Regions from separate parts of the Exiguobacterium sp. s21 genome, predicted to be linked through region 4. Evidence: riboswitches for the same ligand, from Rfam matches in the RefSeq annotation. Region 4 holds a riboswitch; each other region holds the start of a gene.
The links. A riboswitch is a leader RNA that binds a small molecule or an ion and turns the genes downstream of it on or off. The one in region 4 is predicted to bind thiamine pyrophosphate.

Region 1 (7,186 bases), on a different contig from region 4:
TTATCGGATCGAACAGCAAATCGGCAGCGGCGGCATGGCAAATGTCTACCGGGCTCACGATGAGATTTTAAACCGAACCGTCGCCATCAAGGTGTTGCGATCTGAATTCTCGCATAATGAACAATTTATACGCCGGTTTGAACGAGAAGCCCATGCGGCGACGAGTCTGAACCATCCGAATATCGTCGCCATTTACGACGTCGGAGACGAACGCGACATCTATTACATCGTCATGGAACATGTCGACGGGATGACGCTGAAACAATATTTGCAAGAAGAGTACATATCTGTCGACGAGGCGCTTCGCATCATGGGACAGATTTGTGATGCGATCGACCATGCCCATGCGAATCGAATCATTCATCGGGACATCAAACCGCAAAACATGATGATCGATCAGAGCGGCAACGTCAAAGTGACGGACTTTGGGATTGCGGTGGCCATGTCGAACGCGACGCTGACCCATACGATGTCGGTCCTCGGGTCGGTCCACTACTTTTCCCCGGAGCAAGCGCGCGGAAAGTTCGCCGATGAGAAGTCAGATATTTATTCGCTCGGCGCCGTGCTCTATGAACTCGTGACCGGCCGGGTGCCGTTCATCGGCGAGACGCCGGTCGCCGTCGCGCTGCAGCATCTGCAAGACGACCCAATTCGACCGATGGATTTGAACCCGAACATCCCGCAAGCGCTCGAGAACTGTATTATGCAGGCGCTCGCGAAGTCACCGGGCGCACGTCATGCCTCGGTCGCCGCGTTCAAAAAAGATTGCATGACGTCACTTGATTCAGAACGTGCGAATGAACCGAAGCGGTCGAACGCTGAGCAAGATGCGTTTGATCAGACGCTCGTCATGGCGCCAGTCGTACCGGATGAGCCAAACGTCAAAGAGGCGCCCGAGCAACCGGTCGCAGTAAGTGAACCTGTGAAAGACAAACCGAAACGGAAGAAGAAGTGGTGGCTTTGGCTCTTGCTTGCGCTCCTGTTGATTGGTGGCGGGATCGGGGCTTACGTCATTGCTGACGAGATGTCCCGTGCCGTCGTCCCGGACGTCGTCGGCATGACGAGCGACGAGGCGACGACCGAGCTCGAAACGGCCGGTTTTGTCGTCGAGGCAACTGAACGGGCAAGTGACAACATTGCCGCTGGCGACGTCATCTCGCAGACACCGCAAGCCGGACGGAAGCCGAAACGTGGGACGACCGTGACAATCGTCGTCTCGGCCGGAAAAGAGACGGTCGAGATGCCGGATGTTGAAGGACTGTCCCAGTCGTCGGCCGAACGGACGCTCAAAGATCTTGAGTTCACGGATATCGAGATTCAGTCGGAGGCATCCGAGACGGTCGATAGCGGGGATGTCATCTCCCAATCGATCGCCCCAGGCAACGAGGTCGTCCCATCTGAAGAGACGGTGACGCTTGTCGTCTCGACCGGCAGTAATAAAATCGAACTCGCCAACTTGGCGGGCTATACGTTCGAGGAAGCGACGACGTATGCCGAACAGAATAGCTTGAAAATCGTCAAACGTGATGAGTATTCAACGAGTGTTCCTGCAAATCAAATCATCCGCCAACTCCCGACGGCAGGAACGGCAGTCGACCCGGGGACGGAACTGACCGTCATCGTGTCACAAGGGGTCGAACCGACCGACGTCTCAATCGAACGGGAAGTCAACGTCGAAATCGAGCCGCCGCCCGAAGGGGAAGAGGCTGAAGCGCTCGAAGTCGTCATTCGGACGGTCGATGCCCGTGGCGAAGTCGAGGTGTTGCGTGATAAGATAACGGAGACGACGACTTACTCGTATACGCTCGTCATCGCACCGGACGAAGTCGGAACCGCGACGATTGAAGTCGATGGCGAAGTTGTTCGCACGGATACGGTGACTTACGCACAAGCAAAAGAATCACAATGAAGAGGTGGCGTGCGCGTCGCCTCTTTTTCTAAGGAGGTAATGGAATGAAAGGTACGATTATTCGATTACAAGGCGGGTTTTATGACGTCATGACGGAAGAGAAACAAGAGATCCGTTGTCGCGCCCGCGGCAATTTCCGAAACCGGAACATCTCACCTGTCGTCGGCGACGATGTCGACATCCAAGACCAAGGGGATGGTACCGGTTATATATTGGCTGTTGACGAGCGGTCGAACCATCTCGTCCGTCCGCCAATCGCCAATATCGATCAAGCGTTCTTGTTATTCTCGGTAAAAGAGCCGGCGTTCTCGTTCCATCTGCTCGACCGTTTCCTCGTCTTGATTGAATCGAAGCAAGTCCATCCGATTATCGTTTTGACGAAAATGGACTTGTTGACGGAGTCGGAACGGGAGAAGATTCATGAAGCAGCGGCCTTATACCGTTCGATCGGCTATGAGGTCATCGAGACGTCGACCGAGGACGGATCGGGAATCGAACAAATTCGTGGGTCGTTTAAGGAGAAGACGAGCGTATTCGCCGGACAGACCGGGGTCGGCAAGAGCTCGCTCTTGAACGCGGTCGCACCTGAGCTTGAACTTGCGACCGGGAAAATCTCGAAATCACTCGGGCGCGGTAAGCATACGACGCGTCACGTCACGCTGATCACGCTTGCCGACGGGCTCGTGGCCGATACGCCTGGTTTCTCGAGCCTCGAGTTCCCAGAAGAACTCGAAGTCGAAGAGATGCGCTGGTGTTTCCCTGAGTTCGTCGAGCGGCACGATGACTGTAAATTCCGCGGTTGTGCCCATTTGAACGAACCAGGTTGTGCCGTCAAAGCGGCCGTCGAAGCTGGAGAAATCGCTTCCACCCGCTATGAGAATTATGTTACGTTTATGGCAGAGTTAAACGATAGACAACGGAGGTACTGACATGATTAAAATTGCACCATCGATTTTAGCGGCGGACTTCGCCAATTTAGAGGCAGAAGTGAGGGCGGTCCAAGAGGCTGGAGCGGATTACATCCATTTTGACGTCATGGACGGTCAATTCGTCCCGAACATCTCAATCGGCCTACCGGTGTTAGCGAGCTTACGGAAGAAGTCGGACATGGTGTTAGACGTCCATTTGATGATCGACCAGCCCGAACGGTTCGTCGAAGATTTTATCAAGGCCGGGGCAGACATCGTCACCGTCCACGTTGAAGCGACGAATCATTTGCATCGCGTGTTGCAACAAATCAAAGCGGCTGGCGCCAAGTGTGGTGTCGTCTTGAATCCTCATACGCCGCTGTCGTCGATTGAACATGTGCTCGGTGACGTCGACATGGTGCTCCTTATGACGGTGAACCCTGGCTTTGGGGGCCAGGCATTCATCGAATCGGTCGTCCCGAAAATTGCAGCGCTGAGCGAGATGCGCCAAGCGCGTCGTCTCGACTTTGAAATCGAGATCGACGGCGGTGTCAACGCAGAGACGGCGAAATTATGCATCGACGCTGGAGCTGATGTGCTCGTGGCTGGCTCAGCCATCTATAACGAGCCGAGCTATAAAGACGCAATCGATAGCATTCGTCACGCATCTCGTGTATAATCGTCAATAGAACAACAAATATTGTCGCAAGGGGTGTCACATTCTGTGGCTGAGAGGCATTTGCTAACCCTTTGAACCTGTTCCGTTCACACGGACGTAGGGATGTGGCGAAAATGCACGTTGCTACTCGATAGCAGCATGGCGTTTACGTCATGCTGCTTTTTGTCGTTCGCTCATATAATTAGGAGGGAATAAGATGAAACAACGTTTAAAACTACAGGCGCTCATTGAAATCTCATTGTTCGCCGCACTCGGCTTGATCTTTGATTTGCTCATCCCGTTCCGGATGCCGCAGGGTGGATCGATCAGCCTGGCGATGTTGCCAATCTTCGTGATGGCGTACCGCCATGGATTAAAAGGAGGACTGGCGACAGGAGCGCTCGTCGGAACGTTGCAACTGCTGTTCGGGGCTTACATCTTCACGCCGGTCCAGTTCCTGCTCGACTACACATTCGCTTATGGTGTCGTCGGTATGGCCGGACTGTTCGCCGGACAAGTGAAACGAGCCGCCAAGGACGAGGCGAAAAAGACGCTCGTCGTCTACTTGGTGCTCGGGGCGCTCCTCGGTTCTTTGCTTCGCTACGGCGCCCACGTTTTATCAGGGATCGTTTTCTTCGCCGAGTATGCGGAAGGGCCGGTCGTCGCCTATTCGTTTGCTTATAACATGACGTATATGTTGCCGTCCTTCCTCGTGTCGGCCGTCGTCCTCGTTCTCTTGTTCGTCTCGGCACCACGTTTCGCCACGCTCGCGACCCGGGACGTCCGCTAATGCGGGTGCTGATCGTGGCGGCCAGCCCGGAACCAATCTCGGGACTCCCTCGTGACGTCGATTACATCATCGGCGTCGACGGGGGGTACGAGACACTGTTGAACCACGGGCTGAACCCGGATCTCGTCGTCGGCGATTTCGACTCTTTCACGGGCGAAGTGCCGATCGACGCCGTCCGTTACCCATCTGAAAAAGATGTGACCGACCTTGAGATCGCGCTCGAGGCGGCCCGTGGACACGGGGCGACGGAGATGCTCGTGTACGGCGCTCTCGGTGGACGCCTCGACATGACGCTCGGTAATATTGGGCTGCTCGAGGCGTATCCAGAGATGTGTTTGTTCACGGCCGGGCAAACCGTTCGTCTTGTCGGAACCGGGCGTCACGAGCTCCCGCGTCAAGACGATCACTATTTGTCGCTCGTCCCGTGGAAACGGGCGAACGTGTCAATCCGTGGCGTCAAATATCCGCTCGACCACCACGATGTCGTCAGCCATGAGGCGCTCACAATCTCGAACGAGTGGGCCGGCGAATCAGCGGATTTGATTGTGCATGAAGGCACGGTGCTCGTGCTGTATATCAAAAAATGAACACAAAAAAATCCCATCGGCGAATGCCGCTGGGATTTATTTCGTTCGTGTATAAAAATTATACGCGTTCAACGAGACCTGATTTAAGAGCGCGAGCTGAAACCCAAACTCGTTTAGGTTTACCGTCAACGAGAATACGAACTTTTTGTACGTTTACACCCCAAGTGCGTTTTGTCTTGTTGAGTGCGTGCGAACGGTTGTTACCTGATTTAGGTGATTTACCTGTTACGTAGCATTTACGTGCCATGCGTTTCCCCTCCTTTTTTATGTGGGTTCGTCCTAATAGACACTCGTTTATATTAGCACGGGTTTTTTCACGATGCAACTAGAAAATCATAGGATGACAAGAAAAAAACTTGACATTACTGGAAAGGATTTTAATAATGAATGAGGGTTACGGCTACAATTGACCGAGTTTATGGAGCAGGTTCTTTTAATAACTAGGTACTTATTGTAGAATGTAGTGAAGGTATCATTCCGAATGAAGGAGGCTACTCCATATGGCAATTGAAATGAAGACAACATATGGCAATATTGACATCACGAACGACGTGGTCGCAACACTCGCAGGCGGTGCGGCGATGGAATGTTTCGGCGTTGTGGGAATGGCGTCTCAAGCTCAATTGAAAGACGGGATTGCAGAACTATTGAAGCGTGAAAACTACGCCCGAGGCGTGGTCGTACGTCAAGATAGAGAAGACGTACATATCGACATGCACATCATTGTGAGTTACGGGACGAAAGTGTCGGAAGTCGCATATAACGTGCAAAGCCGTGTAAAATACACGCTCGGTGAAACTTTAGGATTAAACGTTTCGTCGGTAAACATATTCGTACAAGGCGTTCGTCTGACGAATGACTGACGAGAACGAAGGAGGATTTGGTGTGGGTTTAAAACGTTTAGATGGATTGGTGTTCGCGAACATGGTCGCGAACGGTGCAGCCAACTTGAGCCAGAATGCGGATTATGTAGATTCGCTTAACGTCTTCCCGGTGCCGGACGGCGACACGGGAACGAACATGAATTTGACGATGACATCGGGTGCGAAGGAAGTGGCCGCACTCAACACGACAAATATCGCTGACGTCTCATCGAAGTTTGCACGTGGTCTCTTGATGGGGGCACGCGGGAACTCCGGTGTTATTTTAAGCCAATTGTTCCGTGGCTTCGGTAAAGCGATCGAAGGAAAGACCGAAGTGTCGACAGTCGATTTCGCTGAGGCATTGAAACGTGGTGTCGACACGGCATACAAGGCGGTTATGAAACCGGTTGAAGGAACGATTTTGACGGTTGCTCGTGAAGCGGCCGACGAAGCGCTCCGTGCTTCAGAGTCGACGAGCGACTTCAACGAGTTCATGGAACGTGTGATCGTGGAAGCGAAAGCTTCACTCGAGCGGACGCCGGACTTATTGCCGGTCTTGAAAGAAGTCGGCGTCGTCGATTCGGGCGGCCAAGGCTTGCTCGTTATTTATGAAGGGTTCCTTGCGAGCCTCGAAGGAAAAGAGCTCGAGAAGCCACATGCACCGGTCATGGATGCGCTCATCGAAGCCGAACATCATGCCCACGCCGCGCAAGGATTCATGTCGACCGAAGACATCGAGTTCGGTTATTGCACGGAAATCATGGTTCGTTTCCAAGATGAGAAGTTGAAGGATGCCCCGTTCAACGAGGACGCGTTCCGCAACGAACTGTCTGAACTCGGGGACTCACTCCTCGTCGTCGCAGATGAAGAGTTGCTTAAAGTTCACGTTCACGTCGAGACGCCAGGCGACGTCATCACGAAAGGACAGCGTTACGGTGAACTCGTCGCTGTCAAAATCGAGAATATGCGTCAACAGCACTCGACCATTCTAGAAGAAGAGCACGGCGCGAACCAACATGGCGTCCAACCGACGGCTCCGAAGACGAAAGCACCGTATGCGATCGTCACGGTCGCCATGGGTGAAGGCGTCAGCGAATTGTTCCGTTCACTCGGGGCGGCCCACGTCATCGAGGGCGGTCAGACGATGAACCCATCGACGGAAGATATCGTCAAGGCGATCGAAGCGGCCAACGCGGACCATGTCTTCATCTTCCCGAACAACTCGAACATCATCATGGCTGCCGAACAAGCGGCCTCGGTCGCACCTTGCGGCGTCTCGGTCATTCCGACGAAGACGGTGCCACAAGGACTTGCGGCAGCGATCGCGTTCAACCCGGAAGCCAATGTGGAGACGAACGAAAGCGTCATGAAGACGGCGGCTAGTACGGTCAAGTCTGGTCAAGTGACGTATGCTGTTCGTGATACGAGCATCGACGGTGTCGAGATTCGTAAAGACGACCACATGGCGATC
Region 2 (7,186 bases), on a different contig from region 4:
CTACAATGAAGCATATGTAACCCAATCCGTATACGTATGGGAAGAACACGAGCATGGCTCCGCTCACGATATATATAGGGAGGAGCCTTCGCTGCAACCAAGCGTGCGTGGACAGGATCATGCGTCAGCCCTCGACCGGCACGGGCACGGTGTCTAAAATGTGTGCAATGACGTTCGCTTTGGTCGACTTAATGCCGCCTTCAAGCGTCAAGCTGATCCGATGGGCGAGCACGTACGGCGCCACGGCTTTGACGTCTTCTGGGATGACGTACAGTCGGCCGGCCAAATAGGCATAACTTTGACACGCGCGGAGCAGCGCGATCGCGCCGCGCGGGCTGACCCCGACCTCGACGGACGCGTGCGCCCGGGTCGCATGGACGAGACCGAGCATATAGTCGAGGACATCGTCTTGAATCGCGACTTGTCTCGTCTCGGCCTGCGCTTCTTGCAGCGAGGCGAGTGACGTCACGGCCTCGACTTGTTTGCGGGTCTCGGTCAACACTTGCAACAACAATTCTCGCTCTTCGGCGGCTTCCGGATAGCCGACCGGAATCGAGATGAGGAACCGGTCGAGTTGCGCGTCCGGAAGAGGGAACGTCCCAGCCGATTCAATCGGGTTTTGCGTCGCGATGACGAAAAACGGCTTCGGCATCGGATACGTCTTCCCGCCGATTGACACTTGTCGTTCCTCCATCGCTTCTAACAGCGCCGACTGGGTGCGCGGGACGGCCCGGTTGATTTCATCAATCAAGACGATGTTCGCAAAAATCGGACCTTGCCGATGGTCAAATCCTTGCGTCTGCATATTGAAGTAGTCGGTCCCGATGACGTCGGACGGGAGCAAATCGGCCGTAAATTGGATGCGCGAGAATGACCCGTCCAAACTGCCGGCAATCGCTTTGGCGAGCAACGTCTTCCCAGTTCCAGGTACGTCCTCGAGCAAGATATGTCCTTCGGCGAGAAGTGCCGTGCAGCAGAGACGAACGACCTCTTCTTTCCCTAAATACACTTCATTCAACTGTTTGATGAACGCTTCGATTCCCATTTCGTTCCCCTCCGTTGGTAGATGTCTCATTCGAAGTTTACCTGTTTATGGTAATATAGACAATAAATAGTCTGAACATTCCGATAAGGAGGGAAAAGATGAAGTGGTCGTCTCGATTTATAGGGTTCCTTGTTATGACAGCTTGTCTCGTTGTGACATTCGTCTTCATTAGCAAGGAGACGTTCAGTTGGCTTCAAACGATCAATACACCTGCTCCAAGTAGTGTGATCGAAATGGGCAAGCCAGAAGAGGCACCACCGCCAAAAGGTGGTATTGATTTGGGTTCTACCGATGAGAAGGGAAACGGGGGAGAACGGCAAGTGAAGGAAGACATGCTCAAATTCAAATTTGGTAGCGGGGATGGTGATGCCCCAGGCGGACTCGGCACATTGTTCGCCTTCCTTGCTGCCATCGGGTTGACCGTCTATGGCGTGCGTAGATGGCTGCGTCGTCGACGGGGGAAAGGATTCACGTTTTCTAGTAGACAGAATGCCTTGGCGCCACTGTCTCTCAACGCGGACACATCGATTGAGGCACGGACGTTCCCGATGCTCACGAGTATCGAACTGAGGGATTGGCTGATCACGTTCAACGCGTCGCTCGCCCCTGAGTTAAAACTTCGGAAGAATGAGACGGTCGTCGACTGGTTCGAGCGCATCGAGCTGACAGATATCGACGCCTCGCTCTATCATCTGATTCGCTATGGTCCCGCATCCGATCATGACATCCCGTTCGATCAACAACAACGATTTCACGAGGCACTCGACCGTTACTTGAAGCGGCAACCCTGAGCGAGAAAGTACCCGGGTTCTCAATGACTGGCAAACATGCTACGCTCATTGATAACAGGAAAAAAATGTAACTTTCTTAGGAGGTTTGATTGATGAAACGCCTAGGCCTACTCGGATTCAGTGTGTTTTTATTGACCGGGTGCACCGATTCCGTTGAGCAACCCATCGTCCCAACCGATACAAATGAGCCGTCGTCCGAAGACATCACCGCTTGGACGCGAGAAGATTTTAAGGACGTCTTCGACCAATACGAAAAAGTAGCGCCGCTCTTGACGGCACTCGAGAACGATGGACTCACCCCGTTCCGCGAGACGTTCGAGCACGTCGTCATCGCCGGCGACGGCATCCATCATACATACGCCGATATCCATCCGTTCAAACTCGACGACGGCACTTATGCCACCATCTATGAGAGTGAAAATGGAGACATCGCCAACGGTCCCGAGTCGGTCGCGCCACTGTTTTGGCAAGAGGCGTCGTTCCTCCAATTCGTCGAAGAGATCGAGAAGCGAAAATATGGGGCGAGTGCCCCACCGACGGACGTCGTCCTGACCGAAGGCGAGTTTCAGGCGCTCTATAACCGCCACGCCTACACATCCGCGCTCATCGTCGAGCTCGATGAATGGGGCGTCCAAGTCACGCGTGACCCGCTCGAGAACGTCATCATCGCTGGGAACGGGGTCAAGGAAGTGAAGGCCGATTTGATCGTCTTTGAAGTCGAGGGTGGCTACGCCATCGTCTATGACCGAGACGGTGAGATCTTCAAAGGACCGGAGTCGATTGCTCCGCTGTTTTGGAGCGAGACGGATTATGAAAACCTACTCGAGAAACATGAATGACTTATGGGAAGCGTCGTTTCAAGTCCCGGTACTCGAGTAGCAAATTGAGCCATTGCGCCGGCTTATCGCTCGACTCAGCTACATCGTACCGGTACTTCGTCACATATACATGCCACGACAAGGCACGATAGACGCAACCGAGCTCTTCGGCGATCAATAGATGACGCCAAAGTACGTCCTTGGGTGCGACGCCGCTCCACGCTTCCAAGTAAACCGTACGCATCGTTTGAATCTGTTCATACCAGGCGACCTCGTCTTCTTCCGGCAATAAGTCGTACAGCGCGTTCCAAAACACGCGCACGCTGAAAAACGGATGCGTGACGGTCGCGTCGCCCCAGTCGAGGATACACAAATCATTCGTCCGTTCCCGCCAGAAGATGTTGCCGCCGTGCAAATCACCGTGCTCGAGACTCATCGGCATCCCAATCGCCAGCTCATCGCACATCGCGATCAATTCATCTTGAAGCGCGAGCATGGCCTCGGCTTTGTATTGCTCGAGCCCGGCGCAGAGCTCAGGTAAATACGCACGGATTTCGTCCTTCAACTTGTCCGGTCGGCGGTCCGGGATGCCGTAAGACAAGCAGGTCTCGATCTGGTCGATCTCCTGTCGCTGCAGCTGTGCGTATTGACGCAACGCCGCTTCGTATCGACTCACGTTAGGTCGTTCACGTAACGCCTCACCGCCGATGTCTCGCATGAGTAACCAATGCTGAGCGAACTCGATGGCGATGACGTCAGGGATGAGACCCGGATGCCGCTCGGCTAGAAGCGCCGTCAGTCCGGCCTCGCCACGGCTGATGTCGGTCACCGCTTTGGCATAGTAACGTTCCTCATCGAGCGCGCCAACAAGCAAGTACGTCAAATCGGTATCTTTGATCACGTGCCACCTCGCATTCGGCACGTTTGCCTCAATCCATCGTTCGAACCGTTCACGAAACGATCGGTCACGCCATGGGATTGCCTGTCTCATCCTGTTCACCCTTTCTTTCATCATCTCCTAGGAGGAAACGATATGGACGTTGTATATTACTCATACCCGGTCGATGCCATCTTGTATATGTATTTAGGGGCGACGGCCGTTGTCAGTCTTCTCATTGGTCTGCTCGTCTGGCGTCTGTTCAAGCGACGGGATGTCGCCTTTTGGACCACGCTCGTGCTCAGCTTCATCGGGGTCTCGCTCTCGCTCGTTTGGTTTCAACAGGCGTCCGTCGCCGTGTTCATGGGGACACTCCCGTGGTTGATCAATCTCGTCTTCTCCCTTTTGTTGTACGGTCTGTTCGTCGGCATCATCTATGTCACGTTCCGACCACGAAAGCTCGACCGCGTCCAATGACGGTATGCTATACTCATGTTAATAAACGACCACTAGGGGAGCCTTCGGGCTGAGACGGCATGCGCCGGACCCTTCGAACCTGATCTGGCTCATACCAGCGTAGGGAAGTGGTGTGGGATTCGTCTGTCTTTCCACGCCACTTTTCCACTTGGAGAAGTGGCGTTTTCATTTTGAAAGGAGACTATCTATGCGTATTCAACAACTCACTTGGATGGCGATGCTCATCGCCATCGCCGTCATCGGTTCCCTGTTCATCTCGATTCCGACCGGTGTCGCCCGTGCCTATCCGATTCAACATATGGTGAACGTCATCGCCGCCGTCACCGTCGGGCCGATCGGGGCCGTTCTCGTTGCGTTCGTGACCGGAATCGTCCGTGTCATGACCGGTACCGGGTCGCTCTTGGCCTTTCCCGGAGGTATGATTGGGGCGCTTTTGGCCGGGGTCTTCTATATGAAGACGAACCGCGTCGCCTTCGCCGCATTTGGTGAAGTCATCGGGACCGGCCTCATCGCTTCGCTCGTCGCCGTCCCGTACGCCAAGGTGTTGATGGGGACCGAGTTCGGGGCGCTGTTCTTCTTCCCAGCCTTCCTTGCCTCGAGTGTGACTGGGGCCGTGCTCGGCTGGATCGTCTTGGCTCGGGTCAAGCAATTACGACCGCTCACGGTGAAACGATAAATAGGAGTTCCCCCCGCTGAAAAAAATGGTAAAATCAGGATAACACATACTGGGAGGTCATTTCTTGAATCGATTGACGCTATTATTGGCGGCCACCGCTTGCCTGTTCATGTCCGGTCTCTTGTACACGCTCGAACGCATCGCCACGTTCACCCGCTGGAATGCTCAGATTGCGACAGGCACGTTTTCCAGCGAGCCGATGTTCGTCGATGTGCTGCTCCAAAACGTGTTCATCTCGATTTTCGGAGTGGCCGCGATCGTTCTCTTTTTCAAAGCGGGCAGTGCTGTCCAAAATACAACGTCCACAAAAGCAGGGACAGCCGACTCATGACGGCTGTCCCTGCTTAACGTGATACACCCAAATCTCTTCCCCGTTTGCCTCATCAATCAGGCCACTGTCGACAAATCCCCCCTTCGCATAGAACCGTTTTGCCGGTTCGTTCATCGGATGCAAACTGAGGATGAGGTCATCGACATCGAAGCGTTCTTGCATCCACTGAATCGCAAGTTGTAAACATGTTGAACCGATACCTTTCCCTTGCTCTGTCACATCGATCATAAATCGATCGAGCCAGATGTAACGCTCCACCTTGTTCTCTGCCCCAATCATCATGAAGCCGACGGGATGATCATCGCGACAAAGTGCATAGCACTGCCACGCATATTTGACATCGGTTTCCATCTCGCGGAGCGATTCGGCGTTTGTTTCGATAAAGCGAGCTTGGTCAGAAGCGACGGTCAAGGCGACAACAGCCTCCCGGTTCGTGTCATCGACAAGTTGAATCGTCAGCGTATCGGCAGCCATCGGCGCACCTCTTCCATGTCCAGTCCGCGCTTCGGCAAGATATAGGCGCTGACCGAGGAGTTGTATAGATACACATAATCGTCCTCCTCGACGACTTCCTTGATTCCTGCCCATGACACACGCGTCTCGCCGAACTCATTTAAATCGCGCAGACCAGTCTCCTCCAAATCCATCGTGTGGGGACCAATCATACCTTCGTTGCTGCGTTCGTCGATGAGACGCCGCGTCTGCTTCCGGACGTGCCGTTCAAAGTATTTCGGATAATATAGGAACCACAGAACGCTCGCGATTCCGTATATCCCGTACAGCCACCAGTCCGTCTCTTGGAGCCACGTCGCCAGCACGAAAGCAGCGCCTAAAAAGATAAGTGGTCCGATGATTCGCTGCAGGAGAATCATTCGCTTTCCGGTCTTCGAACGTTTAATATGGCTCAAGTTGAACCGGATATAGTCGTCTTCTGTCAATTCGTATTGGATTTTCATCATCATTCCCTCCTCGGTGTCCTATACGTCTCACGTGAAGAAAAGTTCCGTTCAGAACGTTGATTCGATACACTAAAACAAAGGAGTGACATCATGAAACAAATCCATCACATCTGTATTCAAACACCCGACTATGAGGCGTCCAAACAATTTTATGAGGCGCTCGGCTTCGAGCTCGTTCAAGAGTCGCCCGACTTTCATACGCGCGCGTACAACAGCTGGCTCAAACTCGGTGACTTTTATATCGAGCTTCAAACGGCAAAAGTCGACGAGACGTTGTCGCCTTATTCGAAGCACGTGGCCGGCCCGGTCCACTTCGCGCTTTATGTCGATGACCTCGAAGCGGAAGTGAGACGGCTAGAATCACTTGGCGTGACGTTCCTACCAAAGCACGGCGGGAACATTTACTTCGTCGTTGACGGTCATTTGAGTAAATTAAAAGCTCCGGAAGGCACGATTATCGAGCTCCGGGACACGTTTGTCATCAAGTGAGGCGCTGCCTCGCTTTTTTTATTGCCAAAATCGCACACCCTCATGTTTTTCGCCGTCTTCGAACAGGTACAAGACAAAGAACACACTTTGTCCGTACCGTTTGGAGGCCTTTCATGAAATATCTCGATTATTGGAGTTACTTATCGCTCTCCCTCGCCAAGCTGTTCCTCTTCAGCCTGTTGACCGCGAGCGCGTTCGACCTACCTTTTCTATTCATCAACCTCGCGACCATCTTGATGATGACGAGTTGGGCGCTACTCGTAAAATCGCAGACACGTCGCTGGATTTTGTTCGCGTCGCTGTTTCTGCACAGCACGCTACTCATCTCGGACGTCTGGTACTACCGCTATTTCGGTAACTTGCTGTCGGCCGCCTTGCTCTCTGACATCGGCCAGATGGGAGACGTCGGGGGCGGCTTTCTGACACTGATTCAAGCTCCTGACTTCATCTTGTTCACAGATTTGCTCGTCTACGCGGCTGTCCTCCTCTATATGAAGCGACACCCCATCACGGAACCGAAACGTCTCGGTCGCCGTTTGGCGGTCGCCGGTTTTCTTGTCGGCTTCATCGTCTTTACCGTCCCGACCGTCGTTCATTACGCCGAAACAGATCACCGGAAAAGCTCGATTTCGAACATGCGCGAGTATTATCAGCTCGGCTTTTGGGGCTATCACGGCCTCGATGCATTCCGCGGCCTTCAGGACGCCCTTCATCTCGGTGACG
Region 3 (7,186 bases), on a different contig from region 4:
CCGGGTCGACGACGAGTCGGTTGAAGACATGACGTTTCACCCCGGTAGCGACCGCCTCGATGCGCGCCGCATCAAATAACATCCCGGTCTTACATGCTGCGATCGAAAAGTCCGAACCGATTGCATCGAGTTGTTGCGTGATGAGTTTCGGCGACACTGCTTCGACCCCATGCACCCCACGAGTGTTTTGAGCGGTGACGGCCGTCAGAACGCTCGTCCCGAACACGCCGAGCTCTTGAAACGTCTTCAAATCAGCTTGGATTCCCGCTCCCCCGCCAGAGTCCGAACCGGCAATCGTCAATACTTGCGGCCGCATCATGACACCACCTCAATACGGTCGCTCGGCAACTCGACGGCCGTCATCTTGCCGAGTTCATTCAAGAAATGAACGGGGAAGTCGCCCGGTCCGTCCGCCAAAGCGGTAGCCAGTTCGCCGCACCGGGCATATCCGGCGAGCGCTGTCGCCGTGGCCGTCAACGCGTCGGATTCGACCGCAAGGAACGCACCGACGACCGCACTGAGTAAACAACCGGTCCCTGTCGTCCGGGCCATCGCTGCGGTGCCGCCTTTGATTTCAATCGTCGCGTCCCCGTCGCTGACGACATCCGTCTCTCCGGTCACGGCAACGACACAGTTGTAGCGTCGTGCCGCCGCGCGCGCGATGTGATTCAAATCAACCCGCGTTTCCCCAGCGTCCACGCCGCGCGCCGCCGCGTCGAGACCAATCAATGTCGCGATTTCTCCGGCATTGCCTCGGATGACCGTCACGCGGACGTGTTGCAAAATGGATGTAGCGACGTCACGTCGAAACGCGGTCGCCCCGACACCGACCGGATCGAAGACGACCGGCCGGCTCGATTCATTCGCCGCCTGTCCGGCTCGAATCATCGTACGTTCCGTCGTCGCATCGAGTGTGCCGATATTGAGTACGAGCGCATCGCTCGCAGACGCCATGTCCGCGACTTCTTCGACGGCTGACGCCATCACCGGCGCAGCGCCGATGGCGAGCAACCCGTTCGCCGAAAAGTTAGCGACGACGATATTCGTAATGTTATGGATGAGTGGCCGTTCGGCTCTGACTTTGTCCCATAAGTCGCGCTTCATCGTGTCACCCCCGCCGGTAAATCCCACGATTCGAGCGTCCACGCCATTTCCCAAAACGCATGTTCATAATAACAACTCTTCAAGAACAGCTGTTGATACCGGACCCGTTCTTCCGCTGTCGCTTGTCCGGCGAGCACGTCGAGCCGTTCAAGCTGTTCCTCGACGAGATCGCGGAACCATTCCGAACCGTACGTCGCAATCCACGTCGCATAGATCGGATGATCGGGTGTGGCATCTTTCATTCGTTCCCCAATCTCATAATAGACCCAGTAGCACGGCAAAATCGACGCGAGCACGTCGCCGAGCGTCGGACCGGCCTGTTGCATATGGAGCGCATAGGCGTAAGCCGTTGGAGCGGGCTCAAACGTTGCCCACTCTGCCTCCGTCACGTCGAGCAAGGTGAAAAACTCACGGTGCAACGCATGCTCCGCTTCAATCGTATGAAGCGCATGCGTCAAAAAGCGGCTCGCTACTTCCATGTTCGGGGCGAGGGTCGCGCCTTTCGCCTGCACTTTGGAGAACTGGTTCAAATAATATGAGTCTTGCATGACGTAATGCCGAAATTTCGCCTCGTCGAGTTCACCCGTTCCGAGCTCGCGGACGAACGGATGGTCAAAGCTGGCTTGAAACAAGGCATCGGCCTCTTGTCGAAGATGTGCGGTGAATGTCATTCTTGTCTCCTCCTTTGTGATAAAAAAAGACGCCGCCTCCCATAACGGAAGCGGCGTCGGATTTACACAAAGTGTACGAGAACAATCGGTTCGCCCACTTCCCTACGCTAGCGTGAACTAGATCAGGTTCAAAGGGTCTGGACCTCGTCCATCTCAGCCGCGTCACGCGACTCCCCTAGTGGTAAACATTATGAAATTCGGTCGTCTACGACCACATCATATCAGTCTTTATCTTTGTTGAAAACCCTTTATCGCGAGAAGTGACGGTTCAACAACGTCCCCATTTGGGAGAACCGTTCGGTACCGAGCTTGCGTCGATTCGAGGCCGCGAACACGTAATAATCGACTTTGCCCATGTAATAGATCAAACGCAGGCCGGCCAAGAAGAACGTGATTGTCGTGCTGACGGCAAAGCCGACGCCGTACCAATCGATGCCGCGCGGCAAGAGCAAGAGCGTGAACAACGCATTCAACGTGAAGAACGAGATGTTGACGAATAATGCCCCGCGTCGATCCTCGAAATAGAGCAACAACAACGTCAAGATGAGAATCATCGCGTTCGCGAACGCCGCGAGCGTCGTCATCCGAAAGATTTGACCGATCTCATCCGGGACGCCGATCCAACTGACGAACACGCCTGCTATGAGGATGGCGAACAACGTCACGACGCCTTGGCTCCGCGCGAGTCGAATCAACTCATTTTTCAGCACCGACGTCATCGTCTGTTTCGCTTTCTCGATTTGATGGAGCGCCCCGCCGTAGTTAATCAATCCATAAAACGTGCGATAGCGCTCATAAAACCGAGTCTCGACGGCGACGACGAACAGGAGTTGCGTCGGGATGATCGTCAAGTACGACCAAAAGATGGCCGTGTCATAATACGGGTTGAACAAGAACGAGTCCGCGATGATGACGCGTCCTTCACCGAACCAGATGATGAAATTCGTGACCCAAATCCCGAGCACGTACAACACGCCGATGGCGAACAAGTCTGGATAGCGGTCGAAGTACTTGAAGTACGAGAACTCTTTCACCGCGTAACGGAGCGGGAACGTCCGGAGCATCGCGAAGAACAACCCGAACAACGTCACAATCATCCCGACCGTGAAACCGAGCAACAGCTCGAGACTCGACGGATTGACCATGAGACGGCTAATCGCATAGACGCTCCCGACCGAGATGAGTCCGCCGAGCAAGAAGCTATAGGCCACCGCTTGATAATACTTGGCGGCACTCAAGAACAAGAACATGACCCAGATGACATTGATCGTCATGAATAAAACGAACAACGTCAGTTTGTACAGAAAATCGAGCGGCGACAATAGCCAAAAGATACTATACAGAATCGTCGCGGCGAGGATCGTCACTTTGAGCATCCCGGTGAAGACCGGGAAAATCTCATGCGCTTTCTTCTCGTAAAACAAGTCCGCCACATATCGGGTGACGACGAGCTGTTGGAAGCTGAACAAGATTTGCGAGAAGATGAACGCGTACGAGACCGAGATCATGAAAAGCGTCCGTTCGGCGAGCGATAACGTCGGCATTTGGAACGCCAACAATTGAATCGTCCCGACGACCAAGATGACGATCAACCACGGTCCGGATGTGACGAGGCCCGAGAACGTGTACGCCTTCAACCTGGACGAATAGTAGTCTTCTTGGAACAACTTCTGCAGCTTAAACCCGATGCCCGCCATACTGTTCCCTCCTCGTTTCATAGATGGCTTTGTAGCGGTCCACGACTTGTTGGAGACGATAGTATTGGCGGACCCGCTCCCGCCCGTTCTTACCGAAACGCATCCGCTCCTGCGGATAATCCATCATCCACTCGACCTTGTCCGCGACCGCTTCCGGATGAACCGGGGGCACGATAAACCCGGCTGGACCGAACGGGTCGTCTTCTCGTCCATACAGGAGCTCGGAACAAGCCCCGACATCGGTCGCGACCCACGGGATGCCGGCTGCCATGCCTTCAAGAATCGCGAGCGGTTGACCTTCCGAGATACTCGTCAACAGAAGTAAATCAAACTTCGGCAAATAGGCTTGGACATCAACCTTTCCAGCGAGCTCGACATAATCGGTCAGCCCGCTCTGTTCGATGAGCAACCGGCACTCTTCCGCATATTCCTCATCCTCATCGAGCGGTCCCATGATCGTCAGCTTGAACAGACGATGCCGCTCCTGCAAAATCTTGGCGGCGTAAATCATCGTCTTCAAATCTTTGATTGGCACCAAGCGGACGATGGCCCCGATTTGAAAGAGATCGTGCTCCGGACGGTCGACCGTCGCCTGGATTTGTCGATCGGCGATGCCGTTGGCGATGATTTTCGTCTTCTCGCTCGGGGCGCCAATCCACTCCTGATATTCGCGGTTCCGCTCGAACAAGGTGATGATCTCATCGGCCGCGTTATAGGCCTCACGCGACAAATGGTGAAAGAAACGGACCCACCTCGGCTTATACGGCGCTGGAATCCAATACGACTGTAGAATCTCCTCTTCGCGTTCCCGCGAGTAGATGCCGTGCTCCGTCAAGATGAACGGAATCCCTTGCGTCTCTTTCATGTAGGACGCGACCACACCGGCATAACCCGTTGACACGGAATGAACGAGGTCGACTTTCGGGAGCGGTTGATGGAGCACCCGTAAAATCGGAGTGTACATACTCTGCCACATCCAGAAATAGTCGATGAACGAACCTCCGTTCATTTCCTCGGCGTAGGCCGCCTTGACATTTTTCCAAAAGAACTCGCTTGCGAAAAACGCCTGACTTGAAGGCACTTCTTTCCCAAGCAAACGAAGCGCTTGCCGGTTCGGACTTTTCAACATGAGCCAGTCCGATACGTTCTGTTCGTCCTCAGCGCCCCACTTTAATCGCCCTTTCGCCCGCTCACCCAAGTCGCTCAAATACAAGTGGGTGATCCCTGAAACGTTCGGTGGGAACACATATTTCATCTCTTCCGGACGCTTCTCTGTCGGTTGAATCGAAATGATTTCAAACGACACTTCGGGCATCGCCTCAATCAACGTCTGCGTCCAACTTGAGACGCCTCCGCTCACGTATGGATAACTGCCCTCTAATACGAGTCCGATTCTCATTGCGCTTCCCCCTTGATGGCGATTTCAGCGTTCGCCGATGTCAGTTCGACGAGGTAGAGCGGACGGTCGGCTTCCCATTGTTCGACCGTCCCAAAGTCAAACTCTCCCGTCTCAAGTGATTGGCCTGGTTTGAGGCGAATCGTGAAATGAGAGGGGTTGACGAGACCTTCCCCGGCCAAATAGACGGTCGACTCATCAAACGTGACGTTCAAATCAGCTTGTTGGTATGTGATCATCTTTTCGGTCGCATAGTGTTGCGTATATGCCTCGAGGTGCGGATATCGATCCTTCACGTCGTGGACGATTTTGCGAAGACTCGCGAACATCGTATCCCAATCCCGACCGAAGGCCCGGTCGGGGTCGATGACATCATCCGGGTGAATGAAGTGGGAAAACACACCGAAGTTGGCGATTCCATCGACCATTTGGAAAATCGATCCGCGCTCTTCCCCGTAATCGCTTGTCACACGCGGGAAATGGTACAAGTTCGGATGCGTCGCATCAAATTCGAACTCTTGAACGAAGTCCCCGCTCTCCGGCTCCCCGGTGTAGAGCGAAGCAATCGTGCGCAGTTCTGGCAACGCTTCGGCGATCGCATCGACCCCAGTGCGGTTGAGCGCGTTCGACGGCGGGACATATGACTTGAGCGTTTCAGCCGGGAAATAATTCTCAAACACGGACTCGGCTTGAAGCAATGACCGTTTCATCTCGTCTTTATCTTGCCAGGGGATGTACCCGTACGTCGGGTCAATCGGTTCATCGGCCGTGACGAGCGACTGGTGGTTATAGCCATGGAGTCCGATTTCCCCACCGTGGGCGATCAATTTGCGACCGAAGTAGAGCATTGGGAACTCACCCCGTTTGATCAACTGTTCGTCGACGAGCTCCATCTCCTCTTCATACGTCCCAATCATGGCACCCGTGTAAATCAAATCGTCGTCTTTCGCCAAATCGACCATATCTTCCCACCAATCCTCGGCGAAGAAATCTTTGACCGATTTATCGAGCGGGGTCGCGGACACGTCTTTCATTTTCCCGTCCATGACCGGTGCCGGGAAATCATCGATGTACATGAGCTTGATCGCTGCTTGTGCCGTGACGAACGCCGGCGGCATCGTGCCGAGCGTCTGCACGAACAGACCGCGGATCATCTTTTGGTTGGTGATTGTCGTATTCCAATAAAGGACGTTCCCTTCGCCGACGCCGTATTCCCAAAGAATCGGGAATCCTTCGGCCGACAACATGACGTTGGCCTCGTCTGCAATCGCAAAATCGACGACACTATGGACAAATAAGTCGTCCGGTGGGTTCAAGTCAACATACCCAGGGAAAATCGTCTCTTCAAAATTTAGACCATACACGTCCGGTACGTACTCACCGATTTCTTCGATGCCGGTCAACGCGTTCCATGCCGGATCTTTAAACCGATTCGCAAAGACGAGGTTCCCGCCTTGTTCGACATAACGTTTCATTTCCACGAACGGCCATCTTGTCGTATCTTCACCCGTGAAAATGATGATGGTGTATGGAGATGGCGCAATCGATCCGACGGCGCCTGGGTTCACTTCGCGAACATCAAGTTTCGCATACTGCAGACCGTACAGCAGGTTGTTTGCCGTTTCGACCGCCAAATCACCTTCATCCCGGACGAGATAAACTTGTAGCTGATGCTCACCCGCTTTTGCCGAGGCATCACTCTTCAACTGGTCGATGTTCATCTGTTGCTCGGCGACGTTTGGCAACAACGTGTGTAGCGAGTGGATCCGTAAGTATTGAATCGCACCGACGACGACTAAAAATAAGACGATGAAGAGCGAGAAGGAGATTACAGTTCGTTTTTCCATGATGTCGTGTCACTCCATTCTTCAAACAACAGTCGGTACTCATACGGTACGTCCTCCAGTGAGAATTGGGTCTGCATCATAAACATGACCGCCTTCACTTCGTTCCAACGTTCGCGCTCATAATAGTAATTGATCAGCATCAGATGAGCCTCGATGCGTTCCGGGAAATGATGGACGTACTCTTTTAAAATGTTCAATTGCTCTTTGGGGCGCTCTAACGTGAGATAAATCTCGTTCAAGTCTTCGTAAATCCAGGGCGAAGGCGGATAGAGCGTCTTCGCTTTCAATAATTCCTCCAGCCATGCACCTCGCTTGTCCTTCAACATGACCTCGGTGATGAGCTCACTATGGATCATGCGTTTATAAATCGTCGCAAGCCGTCGAATCGTGTCTGGGTTACCTAAGTCGTATTCGCGTTTGGCGTGTTTCAATTCTTGTTCATATTGATCGATCAAGATGTTCATTGTCGCC
Region 4 (7,186 bases):
TCCACGAGACAGCGCTCCACGCCTTCGCCTCAATATCCGTCCGCGGCAAGAGCAACCGCTCGATTTCGAGCTCATAGTACGGTCGTAACCGCCGCCGTAACCGAGACGAGGTTTTGACGAGCAAGTAAAACGCCAGCAGCACGGAGATGAGGATGGTCGTGAAAAAGAAAAACTTCCAAGCGGACATGTCCCTTTCGACCGGGGCGAATCCGAGACCGACCATGTCTGGCGGGACGCCGAACAAGAAGACGAGGGCGAGCAAAAGCAGACTGAGCCCCCACGACGACTTGACTGTCTGTTCATAGACACGTCCACGACCGAGCGTTTCGATCATCGGCTTCATCAACCGGGCGTTGAACAATTGAACGATCAACAAATACATGAGAATGATGGTAAAGACGGCCTGTTCGAGCATCTATATCCACTCCTGTCCTTCCTGTTAGCTATATGCTACACTATTCGGGTATTGTCTAGAAAGCTAGGAGGCGGAATCTTGAAACGATTGATTTTGCGACTGACCGGTCTCATGCTTGTGATCGTGCTGTGCCTCGGCGCAATCGGCTGGTTTGGTCAACATGATAAAGTGAACAACGCCCTGTACCGGGCCTATTACGGGGACCATGGCGTCCCGTCCGTCCATCGCGATGTGTATGAGGATGCCGCGGCCACGTATGACGTCGATTGGCGCTTACTTGCCGCCGTCCATCGCGTCGAGACGATTTTCTCCCACAGTTCATCGATGCGTTCATCGGTCGGGGCGATCGGACCGTTCCAATTCATGCCGCGGACGTGGCTCGGTTGGCAATATGACACGGACGATCAAAAAGGCGATGTCCCTGAGGACGAAGTCGATTTGACGGATCTCGCGCTCATCGAACAGTACGGCGGTCTCGGACGCGATGGCAACAATGATGGCAAAGCCGACCCGCACAGTCTCGTCGACTCGGCCCATACGGCCGCTTACTATTTGAGCGAGCACGGCGGGACGAAGACAGACACGACGGACTCGATTCGAAACGCCATCTTCGAGTACAATCGCAGTGAACAGTATGTCAATGATGTGATGTCGTTTTATGAGTCATATCAAACCGATGTGTCTTATTTACCGGATGACAAGGCGTCGGCAACCCAAAGTGTCGCGCGCTACACAATCCGCTACTTGGAATGGTTCGCAGGCTGGGTCTGACCCGGCACTATTTGATTAAAAGTGAGGAAACCTTATGAACACCCATATCGAGGAAGTGACGATTCGTGTCAAGTCGGTCTTCAATGAGGACAAGACGAAGCGCTACTTGCGTTCGTACGAATTCACAGATGTCGTCGACGGCGTCATCTGTGCCGTCATCATCTACTCGCCCCGGATGAGCGATGCTTTCTTGTCCGGTACGACAACGCAGCGGGCGTATATGCTCATGCGGAACCATCTCGATCAACCGATCCGTGAGATGCGCGTCATCAGCCTCGTCCCGACACTCGCCATCAATGACAATCTGCCGTACGTCGAATCGCAACTCGACGAAGTCAACTTTCATTACGTTGAGGAAACGCTCGACGAGGTCGAGGCGAGCGGAGGTATGATTATCGTCGGCTGGGGCTCTCCGGGACGCTTGATGCATCATGCCACCCCGTATAAGGCGCTCTTTGCCGATCATGAGGCGCATATGTTCTGTATCGGCACGACTTCCAAAGGCGAGCCGCAACAGATTCGTATGGCCAACGAGAACACCGTGCTCGAGGCGTTCAATAACGAATCGATCAAACCGAAATTTAGAATCGTAAAAGAGACGAAACAAGACGACTCCGAGTGAGTCGTCTTGTTTCGTTTATATGCCAATCCATACGCTCACTCCAAACAATAGGAGCAAAAGCGACGCCAACAGAAAGTCGTTCCTGGTGACGGGCACAACCTCGTACGTCGCTCGAGGTTCCCCCGTAAACCCACGTGCTTCCATCGAGAACGCGATTCGTTCCGCTTGGCGGATCGATCCAGCAAGAAGCGGAACGATTAATTTGGGGACGTGGCGGATGTGATCGAGTCTCGTCTCCAAACGCACGCCTCGTAACGCATGCGTTTCATACAGCTGCATCAGTTCTTTTTTTAGAATCGGAAAGAAACGAAAACCGACGAAGACACTATATGCGATTTTTGGTGACAGCTTTCCTTGTTGCATCAAACTGTAGACGAACCGTTTCGGGTCCGTCGTCAGCGTGAACAGAAGCGACAAGGCTGTAAATGCCAACACACGTAAGGAGAGCGTCGCTGCTAGCATCACATTCTCATCGGTCACATCATTGCCAAACAGCTTGAACACGACATCTCCGCTTGATTGCTTTCCAAAGACGAGCGTCGTCCACAATGTCCCGAGCGCGGTGAATAAGAATGGGATCATGAACACCCCCCATCTTCTCCAGCTCACAGCAGAGAATAGCGTTTGAAGTGTAACTGTTCCGAGAAAAACAGCAAGCGGTGTCCAAGGGTTATACATGAAGGCGAGACCGAACATGAGACATGCCACGGTCAGAAATTTAATCGTCGGGTTCATCTCATGAAATGTCATCGCGATTCCACCATCAATAAGCCGTGGGTGCGTAGTAATTCTTTTTCATCCCAGAGTGAAGCGTCATATGGCCCACTCAAGTCGCCGTCACACATCAAATAATATGTGTTCGCAATCCGCGCGAAGCTGAGGTCGTGCGTCACAAACAAAATCGTCTGGCCGGATCGTGTTCGTTCGACCATTAAGTCATAGAGCGCACGAAGCGATACCTCGTCTTGTCCGGCAGTCGGTTCATCAAACGCAATCAGTTGTTTATTAGACAGCATCATCACTCCGATGGCGAGCCTTCGTTTTTGACCGTGACTAAGGGAGAGTGGATGGTGGTCACGCACTGATTCGAGCCCGAGCCGCGTTAAGACGTCCTCAATCGGGCGATTATGGCCATATGCGAGTTCTCGGGTCACATCATTCGTAACGAATAGATGCGCCGGTGATTGCGGGACGAGGCCGACTTCACGATGTTTCCGGGCTAGGCTTCGCAGCCATGTCGACTTTCCGCTACCATTTCGACCGAGCACCGCAATGAGATCACCCTCAGCGACCTTTAACTCGCTCGCTGCTAATTGAAATGTTTTTCGTTTTAATTCCGGTATGTGAAATAACATTTCCTTTCCTCGTTCAACTTTAATTGGAGAGAACGCATAATCTGGTCGGACGATGAACGGTCCATCATAGTCGATGCGCCCACTCACGAGCTTTATTTGTCGGTTAAAAAAATCACCCCATATGTATGGCCGATGCTCGATGACGACAACGTTTACGGTCTGTGCGACGCCGTCGAGCCAACGAACGAAATGATGGGCGGTCTCAGGATCGAGGTGAGCGAGCGGCTCATCGAGGAGGAGCCACTCGGGACGGCCAATCAAGGCACAAGCGACGGCAATTTGCTGCTTCTCACCCCCCGATAGGTCATGAATGGTACGGTGACGATAATCGGTCAAATGCAACGCCTCTAACATTGTGGTGACACGGGCCATCATCTCGTCTCTCGCGACGGCAAAGTTTTCGAGCGTGAAAATCAATTCTTCTTCGACCGTCTGCATGACGAACTGACTGTCCGGGTCCTGAAAGACCGTTCCGACGCGCCGGTTCACTTCGCCAGCTTCATACGTATCATAAGAGCGATCGAACAAGTGCAATCTGCCCGTCACGATGCCATCACAATTGTCCGGATAGAGACGATTCATCAAAGCGAGCAATGTTGATTTTCCCGAACCACTTGCCCCTGTAATGACCGTTCTCCCTTTTGTTAGACGTAGTGTGATATCCGTCAAGACATCGCATTTCTTGTTCGGATAACGAAATGTCAGATGTTCTGCCTCAATCATGCATACGGTCCTGTCGCGCGAGAGCATACCCATCAAGCGCGCCCGTCCGAAGCAACAAGTCGCTCAAAATCTTACCGCCCAGACCAGCAATCAACATCCCGCTCGTTGCGCGTAGTGCGAACATCGTAGCTACATATGTCGGACTGAGGGCATTGAGCCCTCCCATGACGTACGTATATGCGAAACTTGTCACAGCAGCACTGAATCCGGCGAGCATGAGCACCCAAAGATCATAGCGTTTATAACCCGTCAAAGCGAACGCCGCTTCGGCGCCGATCCCTTGAACGATCCCGACTAAAATGATGCGCGGTCCGATGGCGTTGCCAATCATCATCTCAATCGTCGCCGCAAGCACTTCGGACAAGAATGCAGCCCCAGGCTTGCGAATGATATAAGCTGCGATAATCGAGACGATGAACCATATCCCAAAAATCCATTCGTAGGCGATTGGTCCAATCAGACCGGCCCACAAGTTCCCAGCATGGACGAACGCCAAATAGACCACCGCGAACACGACCGATAAAATCGACAACAAGACGATCTCTTTTAACTTCCACGATTTAAGCATCCATACGTCCCTCATGTGACGGACTGTTCACGCTGAACGTCACCGTCATGACGACGTGGCTTGTCTTCTGTCGGACGCGTTCAAACGTCGCCTCATAGAAAGCGAACACCGGCTCGATGTCCCCATGTATACCTGAGGCGTAATGCATCGAGTCATTGAAGACACTTCGCTCTTTCGCAAAAGCGATTTCTTCGTAGATGATGTCCATATAGTCGTCATCACCGAGCGGATAGAGCGCGAACTGTGAGGAGATATATTGCGGACCGACGGGACCATTAAGCGGTTCGCTCGACACAACGAGCACTTCATCTCCGGCCGTATCCCCTGGACACCCGACCGAGAACGTCCCGCTCATCGACACATGTTCCCCTGTCTTTGTCGCGTGTGACAGCACGGCCTTAGCCACATCGAATACATGCTCACTTCGTCCACGGATGACCGTCGACACGTCATCGGTATGTCGCCAGACGTTTTGTAAATCCGTCTCCTTCAACGCCCCTTTGATGATGCTCACGAAATCAGTCGTCATCGGGCTCAGTGTAAAGCGGAACCCGACGATCGGGCTCGTTCCACATTGTTTGTTCATGTTCTATTCCCCCTTATTATGTGTACACAAAAAAGCCGCATCCATGAGAATGCGGCCACTCGTCCAATTTTAATCCATTAGAAAAAGTGCCACACTTCCTCACGCCGGTATTACCCGGATCGAGTCATAAGGGATTGGAGCCATGCTCACATCTCAGCCGAAGCACCCCTAGTGTAGTCCAATGTATGCGGTTGTTCATGCAAGAATCAGTATAGACGACCGCTTTCATTTTGTAAACGGTCTTATGAGAACGTGACGACCTCGTTCCCCGGAAGTGTGTCCCGGAGCGTCGACCAATCCAGCGCCATCTCCTCATCTGTCAGCAGACAGTGATCGAGCTCTTGTTCGATGATGGCTCGATCCATCCGCTGCCCGATCAAGACGAGCTCCGTCTGTCGGTCCCCGTACGGTTCGACATAGTCGGCGGCGAGTTCCGGTTCGGCCGCGAACATGTGACGACGCTCATCTTCCGGAAGCGTCGCGAGCCAGCGCCCGGCATGTTCGAGCGTCGAGGCGTAGCCCGCTTGTGAAAACAGACAGGCGAGGTCGTTCCGGGAAGCAATCCATAAGAACCCTTTCGCGCGGACGATTTCTTCCGGAAACGCCTCGATCCAGGCATGGAGACGCTCCGGGTGGAACGGCCGACGCCGACGATAGACGAATGAACTGATGCCGTATTCTTCCGTCTCCGGCGTGTGCACATCTGTCTCAAGTTCTTGAATCCACCCGGCCGCATGCATCGCCTGTTCGAAATCGAACAAATTGACATCCAACAGCTCGGTCAATTCCACGTTCGCATGGACAGACGTCAACAGCTTCGCGGTCGGGTTGAGCGCCTTCAACAGTCCGGTCATCTCGCCGAGTTCGGTCTCGTTCACGCGATCCGCCTTGTTCAAGACGATGATATCGGCGAATTCGACTTGTTCGACGAGCAGGTCGACGACTTCGCGGACGTCTGTCGCCTCAATCGCCTGCTTGCGTTCATGGAGCGACTCGCCTGAGTTGAAATCTTTTAAGAACCGAAACGCATCGACGACGCTCACCATCGCATCGATATAGACTCGGCTCGTCAAATCGATGCCGAGGGCGTCATCGGCATATGTAAACGTTTGGGCGACCGGGATCGGCTCTGAGATACCGGACGACTCGATGATGATTCCGTCGAGGTCCCGGTCGTTCGCAAGCTCTGCTACCGCCTCGAGCAGGTCCTCACGGAGCGTGCAACAGATGCAGCCGTTCGATAGTTCGACCAACTTTTCGTCCGTCCTTGAAAAACCGCCCTGTTCAATCAATCGCTCATCGATATTCAACTCGCTCATGTCATTGACGATGACGGCGTATTTCTTGCCCGTCCGATTGTTCAATATGTGGTTTAATAGTGTCGTCTTACCGCTTCCTAAATAACCGGACAGCACGGTGATCGGGATTCGTCTCATTCTACCCACACCTAAATCGTAATGATTACTTTTTAGATGATGACGGGTCGGTGACGTCTGTCAAGAAAAAAACACGCCCGTTTCCGGACGTGTTCTCCTGCCTATTCTTCTAACGCCTTGCGTTCGGCCTCTGAGCGTGGATAGGCGTTCGCCTGCCACTCGGCTCGATAAATCGAGTCGAGCTGGGTCAGACCGACCTCATCCGCGTCCTTATCGGCATCCACACTCGGCGTCTCATCCCACCGCGGATTCAAATACGTATGATCGTCTTCCCGGTTCGCTTCCAACAGCTTTTGAATCCCGACCCGGGCGACCGCCGCGAGCGCCAAACCGATTCCCGCACGAACGAGCAATCGTTTTACCATCTTCGTACCTCCTTATCGACCAAACCGATAGAGCGGCATCCCTTTCACATCTGTATCAATTTTAAAGACCGAACCTGCGTCCGGATGGGCCTCGAGCGCCGCGTCATCCATTCCTTCGCGCGCCGTCGTGATGGCAAGTTGTTTCAAGTCATCACCGACGAAACAGCATGACGTGACGTTCGGGGCCGGCACGAGCACCTCGAGCACTTTTTCACCCGTCTTCGGGTTCCAGCGCGAGACGCATCCGCCCGCGAAGTGGGCAATCCATAAAAAGCCGTCTTCATCGGATGTCATACCGTCCGGGAATCCTTCCTCATCTTTGAAATCGATGACGACTTCCCCATC

Region 1: another riboswitch for thiamine pyrophosphate. It lies ahead of thiT (energy-coupled thiamine transporter ThiT); the one in region 4 lies ahead of KNP06_RS08830 (YkoF family thiamine/hydroxymethylpyrimidine-binding protein).
Region 2: another riboswitch for thiamine pyrophosphate. It lies ahead of thiW (energy coupling factor transporter S component ThiW); the one in region 4 lies ahead of KNP06_RS08830 (YkoF family thiamine/hydroxymethylpyrimidine-binding protein).
Region 3: another riboswitch for thiamine pyrophosphate. It lies ahead of tenA (thiaminase II); the one in region 4 lies ahead of KNP06_RS08830 (YkoF family thiamine/hydroxymethylpyrimidine-binding protein).

What each region holds. Positions count from the first base shown of each region.
Region 1 is NZ_JACSLF010000002.1:274,524-281,709, forward strand. It holds gene pknB (Stk1 family PASTA domain-containing Ser/Thr kinase) at 1-1,909, shown strand, start outside; gene rsgA (ribosome small subunit-dependent GTPase A) at 1,954-2,838, shown strand; gene rpe (ribulose-phosphate 3-epimerase) at 2,840-3,496, shown strand; TPP riboswitch at 3,516-3,616, shown strand; gene thiT (energy-coupled thiamine transporter ThiT) at 3,693-4,265, shown strand; gene KNP06_RS03905 (thiamine diphosphokinase) at 4,265-4,852, shown strand; gene rpmB (50S ribosomal protein L28) at 4,911-5,099, opposite strand; gene KNP06_RS03915 (Asp23/Gls24 family envelope stress response protein) at 5,353-5,715, shown strand; gene KNP06_RS03920 (DAK2 domain-containing protein) at 5,738-7,186, shown strand, end outside.
Region 2 is NZ_JACSLF010000003.1:242,952-250,137, forward strand. It holds gene KNP06_RS05880 (DUF58 domain-containing protein) at 1-121, opposite strand, end outside; gene KNP06_RS05885 (AAA family ATPase) at 125-1,045, opposite strand; gene KNP06_RS05890 (hypothetical protein) at 1,144-1,836, shown strand; gene KNP06_RS05895 (hypothetical protein) at 1,929-2,675, shown strand; gene KNP06_RS05900 (aminoglycoside phosphotransferase family protein) at 2,677-3,645, opposite strand; gene KNP06_RS05905 (hypothetical protein) at 3,688-4,008, shown strand; TPP riboswitch at 4,033-4,131, shown strand; gene thiW (energy coupling factor transporter S component ThiW) at 4,196-4,684, shown strand; gene KNP06_RS05915 (hypothetical protein) at 4,749-5,015, shown strand; gene KNP06_RS05920 (GNAT family N-acetyltransferase) at 5,010-5,489, opposite strand; gene KNP06_RS05925 (YcxB family protein) at 5,471-5,971, opposite strand; gene KNP06_RS05930 (VOC family protein) at 6,065-6,463, shown strand; gene KNP06_RS05935 (LTA synthase family protein) at 6,577-7,186, shown strand, end outside.
Region 3 is NZ_JACSLF010000003.1:201,963-209,148, forward strand. It holds gene thiD (bifunctional hydroxymethylpyrimidine kinase/phosphomethylpyrimidine kinase) at 1-316, opposite strand, end outside; gene thiM (hydroxyethylthiazole kinase) at 316-1,104, opposite strand; gene tenA (thiaminase II) at 1,101-1,775, opposite strand; TPP riboswitch at 1,858-1,962, opposite strand; gene pelG (exopolysaccharide Pel transporter PelG) at 2,024-3,472, opposite strand; gene pelF (GT4 family glycosyltransferase PelF) at 3,453-4,871, opposite strand; gene KNP06_RS05650 (DUF2194 domain-containing protein) at 4,868-6,715, opposite strand; gene KNP06_RS05655 (tetratricopeptide repeat protein) at 6,697-7,186, opposite strand, start outside.
Region 4 is NZ_JACSLF010000006.1:81,152-88,337, forward strand. It holds gene KNP06_RS08800 (CPBP family intramembrane glutamic endopeptidase) at 1-415, opposite strand, end outside; gene KNP06_RS08805 (lytic transglycosylase domain-containing protein) at 494-1,186, shown strand; gene KNP06_RS08810 (DUF1643 domain-containing protein) at 1,221-1,808, shown strand; gene KNP06_RS08815 (energy-coupling factor transporter transmembrane component T family protein) at 1,824-2,558, opposite strand; gene KNP06_RS08820 (ABC transporter ATP-binding protein) at 2,555-3,886, opposite strand; gene KNP06_RS08825 (ECF transporter S component) at 3,879-4,454, opposite strand; gene KNP06_RS08830 (YkoF family thiamine/hydroxymethylpyrimidine-binding protein) at 4,447-5,040, opposite strand; TPP riboswitch at 5,120-5,220, opposite strand; gene KNP06_RS08835 (GTP-binding protein) at 5,283-6,476, opposite strand; gene KNP06_RS08840 (hypothetical protein) at 6,578-6,841, opposite strand; gene KNP06_RS08845 (SMP-30/gluconolactonase/LRE family protein) at 6,854-7,186, opposite strand, start outside.